One region of the Labilibaculum euxinicum genome, then DNA from elsewhere that is predicted to be linked to it. Evidence: riboswitches for the same ligand, from Rfam matches in the RefSeq annotation. Region 1 holds a riboswitch; each other region holds the start of a gene.
The links. A riboswitch is a leader RNA that binds a small molecule or an ion and turns the genes downstream of it on or off. The one in region 1 is predicted to bind cobalamin.
Positions count from the first base shown of each region.

Region 2: another riboswitch for cobalamin. It lies ahead of ACY0M5_RS13110 (ribonucleoside triphosphate reductase); the one in region 1 lies ahead of ACY0M5_RS10515 (ABC transporter substrate-binding protein).
Region 3: another riboswitch for cobalamin. It lies ahead of ACY0M5_RS13085 (putative transporter); the one in region 1 lies ahead of ACY0M5_RS10515 (ABC transporter substrate-binding protein).
Region 4: another riboswitch for cobalamin. It lies ahead of ACY0M5_RS13075 (TonB-dependent receptor); the one in region 1 lies ahead of ACY0M5_RS10515 (ABC transporter substrate-binding protein).

Region 1 covers NZ_OY782756.1:2,612,612-2,615,828, forward strand. Annotated here, with positions in the region: gene ACY0M5_RS10510 (TIM barrel protein) at 59-1,057, shown strand; cobalamin riboswitch at 1,212-1,417, shown strand; gene ACY0M5_RS10515 (ABC transporter substrate-binding protein) at 1,506-2,687, shown strand; gene ACY0M5_RS10520 (iron chelate uptake ABC transporter family permease subunit) at 2,695-3,217, shown strand, end outside.
Region 2 covers NZ_OY782756.1:3,301,093-3,304,309, reverse strand. Annotated here, with positions in the region: gene ACY0M5_RS13120 (hypothetical protein) at 1-404, shown strand, start outside; gene ACY0M5_RS13115 (PepSY-associated TM helix domain-containing protein) at 388-942, shown strand; cobalamin riboswitch at 1,210-1,393, shown strand; gene ACY0M5_RS13110 (ribonucleoside triphosphate reductase) at 1,500-3,217, shown strand, end outside.
Region 3 covers NZ_OY782756.1:3,293,430-3,296,646, forward strand. Annotated here, with positions in the region: cobalamin riboswitch at 1-174, opposite strand, end outside; cobalamin riboswitch at 480-664, shown strand; gene ACY0M5_RS13085 (putative transporter) at 1,112-2,767, shown strand; gene ACY0M5_RS13090 (acyl-CoA carboxylase subunit beta) at 2,829-3,217, shown strand, end outside.
Region 4 covers NZ_OY782756.1:3,288,859-3,292,075, reverse strand. Annotated here, with positions in the region: gene ACY0M5_RS13080 (TonB-dependent receptor domain-containing protein) at 1-1,332, shown strand, start outside; cobalamin riboswitch at 1,543-1,755, shown strand; gene ACY0M5_RS13075 (TonB-dependent receptor) at 1,891-3,217, shown strand, end outside.

The sequences.
Region 1 (3,217 bases):
AATTTTTAAACAGCCCCTTAATTTTGTGGTTGTGTTGGTGAAAAATACATTATTATATATGAATTATAAAAATTTAATGGACTTCTCTGTTTATCCATCTGATGTGAGTCGTTTTGAGAACGGATGGAAAGGACTGGAAGAATATATTATTGACAAAAAAATAGATGGGGTTGAATTACTAATCGGTTATGATTCTCCATCCGAAGAAATCCCAAAAGGAATAGTTAAAAGTGTTCATTTGCCATTTTGGGTAACCTGGTTGGATGTTTGGCGAAAAGGAGAGGATGCTGCCAAATATTATTTTCCTAATATGTTAGCCGAGCATTTGCAATTTTGCTGCGGAGGTACGAATGCTGCAGAAATGATTACTTCTCAGAAGAAACTGTGGGAATACGCAGCACATTTTCAACCATCTCATGCTGTTATACACGCTGCACATGTAGAATTGGAACATGCTTTTACGCGTGATTTTAACTATAAAAGCACTGAGGTAATGACGGGTTTAGCAGAAATGCTGAACAGAACGGCTCAGGAATTTGGTGATGGAGAACCTCCTGTTACATTAGCAATCGAAAATTTGTGGTGGCCTGGTCTGGATTTTTTATTTCCGGCTGAGGCCGATGATTTTGCATCACGACTGGATTTTTCAAATTGGAATCTACTTTTGGATACGGGACATTTAATGAATACGAATATTACATTGAGATGTGAGGATGAGGCCATTGATTTTGTTTTGGATCGGATATCACGATTGTCAAAAGATATTCAGGCGAAAATTAAGAGTCTGCATTTGAATTTGAGTTTATCAGGAGAATATCAAACGAAACAGGTTATGAATGGTTTGCCAACAGGATGGTCAGACTTAAATCATACGGAGAAATATACTACAGCACGTAATCATGTTCTGCAGATTGATCAGCACTTGCCATTTACCAGTAAACGGGTAAAAGAGATTATTCACGAGATTGAACCTGAAATTGTAATTCATGAATTCATTACAAAGGATATCAACGAATATTCAGAGAAATTGGATGTTCAGATGAATGCCTTACGTTAGTGAAATTGCATGAGATGTCTTTAAATAGCATTTTTCACATTTCTGCATCTTATAATAAAGACTGTTTCGTTCAATACGATTCAGTCTTTTTGTTTTTGTATGACAGTTATTCCTGATTGCTTTTTTAAAACCTCTTCTTTTTCCGAAATATTCCATAGATTTGCAGGAATTGGGTTTCTCTCTTTTGAGAATTAAAATGGGAATCCGGTGCAATACCGGAGCTGTCCCCGCAGCTGTAAGCCCTCAATGATTTTTCATTGATAAGTTCTGACAAATCAGCCACTATGTGAATGTAGTTTTACATGGGAAGGCGTTAGAATTGGGTAAAGCCAGAAGACCTGCCTAATAAATTGAACTGTTTCGTAACTTCGGGGAACTGAGTAACGAAGGTATAATTGTAGTAATTGTATTTTCTTGTCTGCTATCCCCACAATTATTGTGGAAGAAAATGAATTTATTAAAATCAAGCTGTTGGGCATTACTCCTAATCCTGTTATTGGGTGCTATTTCCTGTCAATCCGGCGATCCAAAAAAGAAAGAAAAACAAGCTGATAATTCAGCTGTCGATTCATCTTTTTATCATCAATCTCAATTAAAGTACGCCAAAGGCTTTCAAATTAAACTTCTTGCCAGTGGCTTAAAAGAATTGATTGTTTGGGATCCTTGGAACGAAGGCAAAATTTTCCAAAAATATTATTTGAAGAATCGTGGGGAAAAAACGGATATTCCGGTTCCTGCTGATGGTTTGTTGGTAGAGGTTCCTGTAAGAAGTATTGCCGCGCTATCGAGTACTCAAATCGGAATTTTAAAGTTCTTAAACGTTCAGGATCGAATTGTTGCAGTTTCTTTGCGCGATCGTATTTACGATGAGGAGTTGGATAAAAAGGCTCAGAATGGAACGATACAAGCGGTAGGTCATTCGGAAAGTCTGAATTTTGAGAAAATTGTTGAGTTGGATCCTGAATTGGTAATGGTTGCCGGTTTTATGAACATCACCGACAAGGAAACTAAATTAATGAACGCAGGTTTACCGGTTGCTTATAATATAGAGTGGATGGAAACTTCACCCTTGGCACGTGCTGAATGGGCAAAATTTATTGCAGCCTTTTTTAATGAGGAGGCCGAGGCCGAAAAACATTTTAATGCTGTAGAAAGGAGATACAATGATTTGAAAATGTTGGTGGAACATGTGGAGAGTAAACCAAGTATTCTTTCAGGCTATAATTTTAAAGGCATTTGGTATATGCCAGGCGGACAAAGCTACTTAGCGCAATTCCTTCGCGACGGAAAGGCAGATTATTGTTGGTTTTCTGATAGCATCAGTGGCAGTATGCCATTAAGTTTTGAGATTGTTTTCGATAAGCAGGGAGAAGCAGATATTTGGTTTGGCCCCGGACAATGCAGAACTTTGGAGGATATGAAAAACATGGATGAGCGTTACACTTTATTTCGATCATATAAAACAGCTCATGTTTTTTGTTCAACAAAACGAATGAAAGATAGCGGCGCCAACGATTGGTTTGAGTCTGGTGTAATGCAACCCGATGTTGTGTTTAAAGATGTGATTAAGATTTTACATCCTGAATTGCTGCCAAATTATGAATTGTATTACTATCAACAATTGAAATAGGAGAGCTATGCTGTTGAATAAAAAAGGAAGATTGTTTTCGCTCGTATTTGGGATACTATTCCTTCTCATTTGTGGTATTTTCCTGTTGGATTTGATATTCGGAAGTGTAAATATTCCTTTTAAAAAGGTGTTTGCAATTCTATATGGTGCTGATGTGAAAAACTCATGGAACTACATCATTTTAAATTTTCGATTGCCGAAAGCTTTAACTGCCATTTTTGTTGGAGCCGGATTATCGGTTACAGGCTTAATGATGCAGACACTTTTCAGAAATCCATTGGCAGGACCTTACGTTTTGGGAATTAGTTCCGGAGCAAGTCTGGGAGTTGCTTTAATGGTAATGGCATCGGCTTTAATGCCGGTTGCTTTTGGTGTAATTTCGGCTTTTCTGGGTAGTTGGGCTTTGGTTGTTGCTGCTGTTTTAGGTGCATCATTAGTATTTATGCTGGTTGCTTTGGCCTCTCTTAAAATATCCGATAGTGTTTCATTGCTGATTATCGGGATCATGTTTGGAAGTATTACCGGTGCTG
Region 2 (3,217 bases), 690 kb from region 1:
AGATAATGGAAACAGCAGAGCAGAATGTAGGGAAAGAGGTTTATTTTGAAGGAATGGTAAAACATGTATGTGCTCATTCGGGTCGTAGAGCGATATTACTGGATGAAACAGGTAAACTGTCGTTAAGAGTTGAAGCTACGGGAGATATCAAGGGTTTTAACCGGGAATTATCAGGTTCTACGATTGCGGTTAAAGGAACGCTTCAAGAGAACCGTTTATCTGAAAAGTTTATTAACGATTGGGAAGCAAAAGTAAAGGCTAAAGAAGATGCCGAAGAAGGGGGAGAACATTGTGCCTCAGAAATGACAAATATTAATCAAATGCGCGAATGGATGAAAAAGGCAAATAGAAATTTTTATTTAGTTTATTTTGTAAACGGAACTTCGTATGAAATTGTGGAATAGTAAAAAGTTGAATAAAAGCATAAGGTCTCTGCATAGAGATCTTGGCTATTTATTTATAGGATTAACCTTGATTTATGCTGTGTCGGGAGTCTTATTAATCTTGAAAAAAAATGAGAAAGATCCTTCGTATCAGGAAATAGTTTTGGAGAAAAAAGCTAAACCAAATTTAAGTCCAAAGGAATTTAAGTTATACTTTCAAAACCATTTTAAAGACTTGCCAAAGTTAACACAGGTAATTCCGGCAAATGGAATTTATAATATCTATATTAAAGGTGGGTTGGGAGAGTATTACCCTAGTAGCGGTAAGGTTTTACTAACAACATATAAAAAGGTGCCGGTGTATAAGTTTGTGAATGATATTCACTACAATTCAGGCAAAAGGTTTTCATCAATAGCCATTATTTACGCAATTGTATTAATATTTTTTGCCATTTCCGGAGCTGTTATGGTGAAAGGGAAAAATGGATTTAAGAAAAGAGGCATTTGGTTAATGATGATTGGTTTTATTATACCTGTACTTTTGTATTTTTTCACTTAGTTTGTACTTAGACAAATTCGTATTTGAAGTTTTTCTTTAAGGTAAATTCAAAAAGTAGGATACAAATTGGTTCGCTTTAAATCCCATTTTTAAGATGAATTCTCAAATACTTTCTTGCATAGTAGTAGATAAATTCAATTTACTAAGTTTTCTTTATTGAGGATATTCTTTCCTGAAAAAGAATTGAACCGTGTTTCTTCCTCTTTCATAGCTTATTGACCAATAACTGTTAATAACTCAGATTGATTATCATATTTTTTCTTCTTACTATTGTGTTGATTTATAGGTTCCGAAAGGAATAATAGGGAATCACGTTTAATTCGTGAGCTGTCCCCGCAGCTGTAAGTCCTCATATTTTTGGTTTCTGAAGCCACTGTTTTATCTCAACTAAAATGGGAAGGCAAACCAAAAGAGGACAAGCCAGAAGACCTGCCTGTAATGATTATTCGTAGCTTTCGGGAGAAAGGCAGAGAATGAGGATACACTATTCGATGTATCTTCCTATTCTATATTTTCCTCAGAAGCTATCATTTTTTTCAAAATCAAAAAACAATAAAATGAAAATGAATGGTAGTGTATCCGAATCTCAAATTCGGAAAAGAAATGGTCAGGTTGTTAAATTCAAGTCTGATAAAATTAAAAATGCAATCAATAAAGCATTTCAGGCAGTAGGTGAAGAGCGCGTTGAACTAATCGAATTTTGTGTCAGTCAGATCATGAAAGAGATTGATTTTTCGGGAATTCCCAATGTGGAAGAAATTCAGGATTTGGTAGAGAAAACACTATTCAGATATGACTTGTTTGAAGTTGCGAAGGCATTTATTTTATACCGGAAACAACATGAGTTGGCTCGCGACACCAAGGAATTATTTTCCAATTTAAACTTGGTTGACGATTATTTGAATCTTCAGGACTGGAGAATAAAAGAAAGCGCGAATTCGTCATATTCTCTGCAGGGATTGAATCAACATATTTCGACCATTGTAAGTTCACAATATTGGCTGAATAAGATTTACCCGCAGGAAATTGGAGATGCTCACAAGAAAGGAGCGTTTCACATTCACGACCTTGGATTCTTAAGTGTGTATTGTGTAGGGTGGGATCTGGAAGATCTTTTATTAACAGGTTTTAAAGGCGCATCGGGCAAATTGGTTAGCCGGCCGGCCAAACATTTTCGTACCATTCTCGGACAAGTGGTCAATTTCTTTTATACCATGCAGGGAGAAGCCGCCGGAGCCCAGGCATTTTCGAATTTCGATACCTTATTGGCTCCCTTCATAAGGTACGATCAATTGGATGAAAATCAGATTAAACAGGCTCTTCAGGAATTTCTTTATAATATGAATGTTCCTACCCGGGTAGGTTTCCAAACACCATTTACCAATGTGACCATGGATTTAAATGTTCCAAAATTTATGAGTGATCAGCCGGTAATTATTGGCGGCAAATTGATGAACGAAGTTTACGGGGATTTTCAGGTTGAGATGGATCTTTTTAATAAAATTTTTGCACAGGTGATTGAAGAAGGAGATGCCAATGGAAGTGTTTTTTCTTTCCCAATACCAACTTATAATATCACATCCGATTTTGAATGGGATAAACCAGCGTATGAAAACATTTGGAGAATTACTGCTAAATATGGAATTCCGTACTTTTCTAATTTTGTAAATTCTGATTTGTCGCCTGATGATGTGCGAAGTATGTGTTGCAGGCTGCGTTTGGATAAACGTGAACTGGCACGACGTGGAGGAGGTCTGTTTGGTGCAAATCCGTTAACCGGTTCGGTTGGAGTGGTAACTGTAAATTTACCTCGTTTGGGCTACGAAGCAAGTAACGAAGCTGAATTCTTTAAGCGGTTGGAGCATCTGATGAATTTGGCGAAAAATAGTCTGGAGATCAAACGAAAAATGATTGAAAATTTAACGGAAAAAGGATTGTTCCCTTATTCAAAATTTTATTTGCGTCATTTGAAAAACAGGAATGGCAAATTTTGGCAAAATCATTTTTCAACAATAGGTATTGTTGGAATGAATGAGTGTTGCCTGAATTTTATTGGAAGTGATTTGGTCTCGGAAGAAGGAAATGCTTTTGCACTTCGGATTTTTGATTTTATGAAGCAAAAACTGGTTAGTTTTCAAGAGGAAACTGGTAACATCTATAATTTGGAAGCGACTCCGGCCGAAGGAACAACCTATCGTTTGGCTCAGCTTGACACCAAAACTTACGATGATATAATTGTTGCCAATCAGGAAAACTTCCGAAACGGAGCAGCACC
Region 3 (3,217 bases), 680 kb from region 1:
AGCTTTTACAGCCTTCCCCCCATTTCTGAGAGTGGCTTGCGGTGTAAAAACCATATTTTGCACATGACAAAATGAGATTTACAGTAGCGGGTACTGTTCCGGATTCTCACCGGATTCCCTTTTCATTCCCTCAGACGATAGCCTGAGCAGAACACCAAAATCGATGCAAATGTATCATATATATTTTAAGATATCGTATTCACATCAAACAAACCAAAAGTGTTTTATAGCATAAATATTCTGGTTTCCGAAAATCAGCACATAATTTATAATTCTCATTACAAGCAAATTAAGATTCTGTTATTTTAATCAACATCCCAGAAAATCAAATTAGCTTCAGCAATAGATTACTTGTAAAATCCATACCTCTGTAAACGATCAGTTTCTTTACTTCTCCTTTTTTAATTGCCATGAAATCAAATTGATTCAACTTAAAGGAAATTTAAATTTGTTTTTTAGATACTTTTTTTGATAACTTTGCTTCCGAAAATAATTAAGATACCCCGTAAAAAGGGTTTAATAGGGAATCACGTTAAAATCGTGAGCTGACGCGCAACTGTAATTCCAAAACAGTTTGCAACATCAAGCCACTGTTCCAACATATGGAATGGGAAGGCGTTGTAAATGGAAAAGCCAGGAGACCTGTCTTATTTAATTAGATTGATGCTTTCGCGACATAAAGCTAAAAATCAGGACTCGCTAGTGAATTAAAAGTTCCTTTTTAATTCTATTATTCCTGTTTTTTTATTGATTAACGCAAAGCATACAGTTTTACCATTTAAAATGTATTGTTATGCAAAAAGTAAGCAGCACTCCTCGCGAAATGGAGAAAACAGTTAAGACTAAATACGACATGTATTTTGGCTTTAAAACTAATCATTCCGAAAAAAATATTTTATTCCCCTTTCAACAAGTTTATAACATTCCTTATTGATTCCTGACCAGCCTCTGGATCAATTAAGTTGAGCCGGCACTTTCATTTGCCAATTCATAATATCCTGACTTCGTATCAAGGTAGATGGGAGTTCCGGCTCTTTTCATATCCCTTTATTTCTCACTAAAAAATGATCTTCTTTTGAGATCATATCGTTTAAAACACCAATAATTCAACATGAACATTATAGAACTATTAACTACACCAGGAACAGCATCTACAATTGTCATCATTTGTCTGGCCGCTGTTTTAGGTATTCTATTTGGAAAACTAAGGTTTTTCAAAATTAAATTGGGCATTGCAGGCATACTGTTTTCCGGTCTGTTAATTGGTCATTTGGGAGCTGCTACCGATGCACACGTATTGCACTTTATTAAAGAATTTGGCTTGATATTATTTGTTTATTCCATTGGTTTAGAGGTGGGGCCACGCTTTATCACTTCACTTAAAAATAATGGATTAAAGATTAACCTGCTCGCTTCAGGAATTGTTATTTCAGGTTTCTTTATTGCAGTTGCCATAAAATTTATTTTCGATGTTCCCACTTCCGTGATCACCGGAATTATGTGCGGAGCTGTTACCAATACTCCTAGTTTAGGTGCTGCTCAGCAAACCATTGGCGATGTTATGGGCGCAAGCGAAAATATCGAAATTGCGGGCATGGGCTATGCTGTTGCTTATCCGTTCGGAATTTTTGGAATCATTATCAGCATGATATTACTGCGTGTAATTTTCAAAATCAATGTAAAACAGGAAGAAGAACGATACAATAAAGAAATTACCGGCCTCGATGGAAAACCAATTGCCATAAATGTTGAGGTTACCAACCAAAACCTTTTTGGCAAAAGCATACTTTTTCTGAAAGATACCTGCAGTAGTAATTTTGTTCTCTCAAGAATTAAACGAAACGATGATTTTATGGCTGCCGATTCCGAAACAGTTCTTGAAAAAGGAGATGTTCTTTATGGAGTATCGGTAGAAGCAAATTTTAAATTCATTCAACTTAATTTGGGCAAAATAAATACAACCAAAGATGTTGAGGTGTCTGGTAAACTTGGAATGAAACAAGTGATGATCACCAATAAAAAGCTGGCGGGAAAAAGTATAAAGCAAATTGGAATCTCACGCCAATTCCCTGTAAACATTACCAGAATCTACAGAAATGGTATTGAGTTAATGCCGAAGGAAGAAGATAGTATTGAATTTGGTGACACCGTACGTATTGTAGGAGAAAAAAAAGCTCTGATTAAAGTTGCCTCTCTGCTTGGCAACTCTGTAAAAGAACTATCACACCCTAATATCCTCCCCATTTTTCTGGGAATATTACTAGGTGTTATTATTGGCTTGCTTCCGATAAATATTCACGGCCTTCCTGCACCTGCCAAGCTTGGTTTGGCAGGCGGACCACTATTAATTGCTCTAATACTTGGGCACAAAGGCAGAATTGGTAAACTTGATTTTTACATGACTCCAAGTGCCAATCTGTTTATCAGGGAACTGGGCATTGTTCTCTTTCTGGCATGTGTAGGAATTTCGTCGGGGAAATATTTTGTACAAACGCTTCTAAACGAAGGTTACATCTGGATGCTTTATGGCTTTGCCATCACCTTTATTCCTCTCCTTATCGTTGCCGTTATTGCTCATACCCTAAAAATCAATTACCTCACTATTTGTGGTTTACTGGCCGGATCCATGACCGATCCTCCAGCTTTAGAATTTGCCAATTCAATCGCTCCGATTCAGGCACAATCGACTGCTTACGCCACTGTATACCCTTTGGTCATGTTCTTACGGGTTTTACTCGCACAAGTACTGGTATTACTTTTTACCTAAATTCTATTTAATTGGAAAATATGCTCACAATGAATTCATTTAAATTTTACAACTAAAAATAATGAAAGACAACAGAATACCATTTCAAAAATATACAAGCCGACAAGAACAGTTAGCAGCACAATACAATTGGGAATATTTCTCGAAACAACACAAAAAGGGAAAACTAACTGCCAAAGAAAGAATTGAATTGCTGTTCGACGAAAACAGTTTTGAGGAAATAGACGCATTTGTTAAACCTTCAGGCAACATAGAAACGAACATATATGGAGACGGTGTAATTTGCGGACATGGCAAAATAAACGGTCGCAAAGTATTTGCCTTCGCTCAGGATTTTACATTTATGGGAGGTTCACTGGGATCTGTTCATGCCGCCAAAATCATGAAAGTTCAAGACATGGCCTTAAGTATGGGGCATCCAATAATCGGACTAATTGATTCCGGCGGAGC
Region 4 (3,217 bases), 680 kb from region 1:
ATTGATTATTTTTCAACAGAAGAGCTGAGTTATTTGCATTCGGAAAATCCAATATACGATACCTATTTTTTACAAGGAGGAGAAAAAATACATATTAGTTTAGATACTTTGCAACGTACTTATCCTTTACGATTTTCTCATCATACAAAAACTTTTCAAAATGATTTGTATTATTCAACTCAGATAAAAACAGGTTTGTTACAGCACAATCTTACAATGGGCTGTTTTTTTATGTATATCGATCGAATTTCTTACAAAGGGTATGATTTTGACGGAGGAGATGTAGCAGGAGCAGGTTTGTTTGCAAAAATTGCTGTTCGTAACCCTGTACTAAATCAAGGAGGTTTAACAACAAAGTTTTCAGGTGCAAGTATTTATCACGAAATGGTGAATGCTTTGTATGCACAGGATTTAATTGAGATTTCAAAACAGTTTAAATTCATGCTGGGGATGCGTTTCGATTATTTTAACATGAGGTATCAGTCTGGAATAGTAAGTAATGGAAGAAATATTACATCCAAATCAAAAGAAAATGAGATTGTAAATAAATCTTTTTCATATCGGGCCGGAGTGGTTTATGAACCTATTGAGCCATTGGCATTGTATGCATCTTATTCAAGTTTCTTTAAACCAAAACGTTCTGTTTACGATGAGAGCTATGTGTATTTAAATAAAGATGGGAATCAATTTTATCCAAATGATGGTAAAGAAGTATACGAGCCCGAAAATGGTTATCAAGCCGAGTTAGGTGTGAAATACAATTATAATTCGAAACTGTTTGTAAATGCCAGTGCCTACTACATTAAAAAGAACAACATTGTAGAATACCTTGGAAAAACCGATGAGGGAAATAAAATTTACGGACAAATCGGCGTTGTTGATTCCAAAGGATTTGATGTTGAAACTACTTTTAAACCAGTAAATTCGATAAGTATAAAAGCAGGTTATGCTTATAATACGGCAAAATACAGGAAGTATTCAGCGAATGCATATCATGACTCAAAACAGGGGAATTGCATTCGGAACAATCCTAAAAACCATGTGTTTGTATGGGCACATTATCAGGTGCTTAAAGGAGCGTTAAAAAATTGTAGTGTAGGTGCTGGTATTGACTATACTGATAAGTTATATACCAATTCGTCTAATGAGTATAGTTTACCTGAATATTGGCTGTTTAATACTGTATTGGGTTATGGATTAGACAGAACTTATCTGCATTTGAAAATCAATAATGTTTTAAATAGAAAATATTATTCAAGTTCGGTTTATTCTAATCAGTACATTCCTGGACAAGAACGGAATGTTATGCTTACAGTTGGATTTAAGTTGTAGTAATAGTGAGGCTGTTAAAGTATGTTTAATATATACTTCAACAGCTCCTTAAAAAAACATAAGAATTTGCCAAAGAGGGTAGGTTAGAAAGAAACAGATTTTCAGGCAAAATTTTCACGGCACTGCTATTCAAATAATGTGTTATTACAATATGTGCTTAAAAACATTTATTAGAAGAGCTGTTTAGACCGTTGTTAAAAATATATATAATACATTTGTATCGATTTTGGTGTTCTGCTCAGGCTATCGTCTGAGGGAATGAAAAGGGAATCCGGTGAGAATCCGGAACAGTACCCGCTACTGTAAATCTCATTTTGTCATGTGCAAAATATGGTTTTTACACCGCAAGCCACTCTCAGAAATGGGGGGAAGGCTGTAAAAACTGAGATAAGTCAGGAGACCTGCCAAGTCGTAACTAAAGAACATTTTGCTTCCGGGAATCGAAGTATATGTATTGAACTTACGCGCGTGTTCAGTATTTATTATTCCAATTTCTTTGTTTGTGTAAACATTTGGCAGCAAGATGTGATGTTTTAAAATTTAAAAAACAAAACGATCATGCAGTTTAAAAATTACATTTTGATTGGCCTTTTTATATTGGTAAGTCAGAGTTTAGTTGCTCAGGTGGGGACATTGTCCGGAGCAGTTACAGAAAAGGACGGGACAAATCCTTTAATTGGTGCCAATGTTTATTTTCATGGAACAACCATTGGAGCAGCGACCAACAGCGTTGGGTTTTATTCGTTTAGAAACTTAAAGGTGGGAGAGTACGAAATTGTTGTTTCCTATTCGGGATATGGAAGAAAAAAAGAAATCATCGAAATTAAGGAAGGAGCAAATACTATTGATTTTCAGTTGAATAAATCCGAGAGAGAATTGGGCGAAGTGGTTGTTACAGGTACCGGTACACCGCATCATTTAAAAAGTGCTCCTGTTCAAACCGAACTAATCAGCAGCAAGATGGTGAAGGCTGTTTCCGCATCCGGGTTTGATGATTTAATGACTGGAATCAGTCCATCATTTGATTTTACTCCGGGCAGCATGGGAGCTTTTATGCAGCTAAACGGTTTGGGGAACGATTACATTTTGGTACTTGTTGATGGAAAAAGAATATACGGAGATGTTGGAGGTCAGAATGACATCAACCGCATTAATCCTGATGATATTGAACGAATTGAAGTGGTTAAAGGTGCATCTTCATCATTGTACGGATCGGAAGCCATTGCTGGTGTAATTAATGTGATAACCAAAAAATCGAAACGAAAAATCTACGCGGAAAGCAATTCCCGTTTAAGCGAACATGGAAACAGGCAGTACTTCAATAAAGTAGGTTTGAATTTAGGGCGTTTTTCATCTCTTACAACTTATTCCAGAAAGGAATCGGACGGGTGGCAGCTAAGCAAGTTCGAAATTGACGATGATATGGGTAATGATGATCCATCGGATGATGTACTTGTTGTTACAGACGCTAAACAAGTGAATGCGTTCGAAGATTACACCATCAGTCAGCGCTTTGATTTTGCCGCAACCAATAAATTAAGCGTATATGCAATGGGATCGAAATACGAGAAAGATGTACTGCAGCCAATAACAGTAAAAAAATATGGTTATTACTACAACGATTTTTCTTATTCGGCAGGAGCCAAATACCTAATTAATAAGAAGGACTACATCACTTTAGATTTTAATTCTGATCAATTTAAATACTATTACAAATACAATCAGAATGACATATCTTCAAAATCAGGGAAAACCCTTCATTCAATAAGAGAAAAAGTTCTTAATACGGATCAAAAACGCGAAGATGTAAATCTAAAATATGTTTTTAGTCTAAAAAAGGCACATCAATTTACATTGGGAGGAGAATACGTAAACGAAAGCCTGA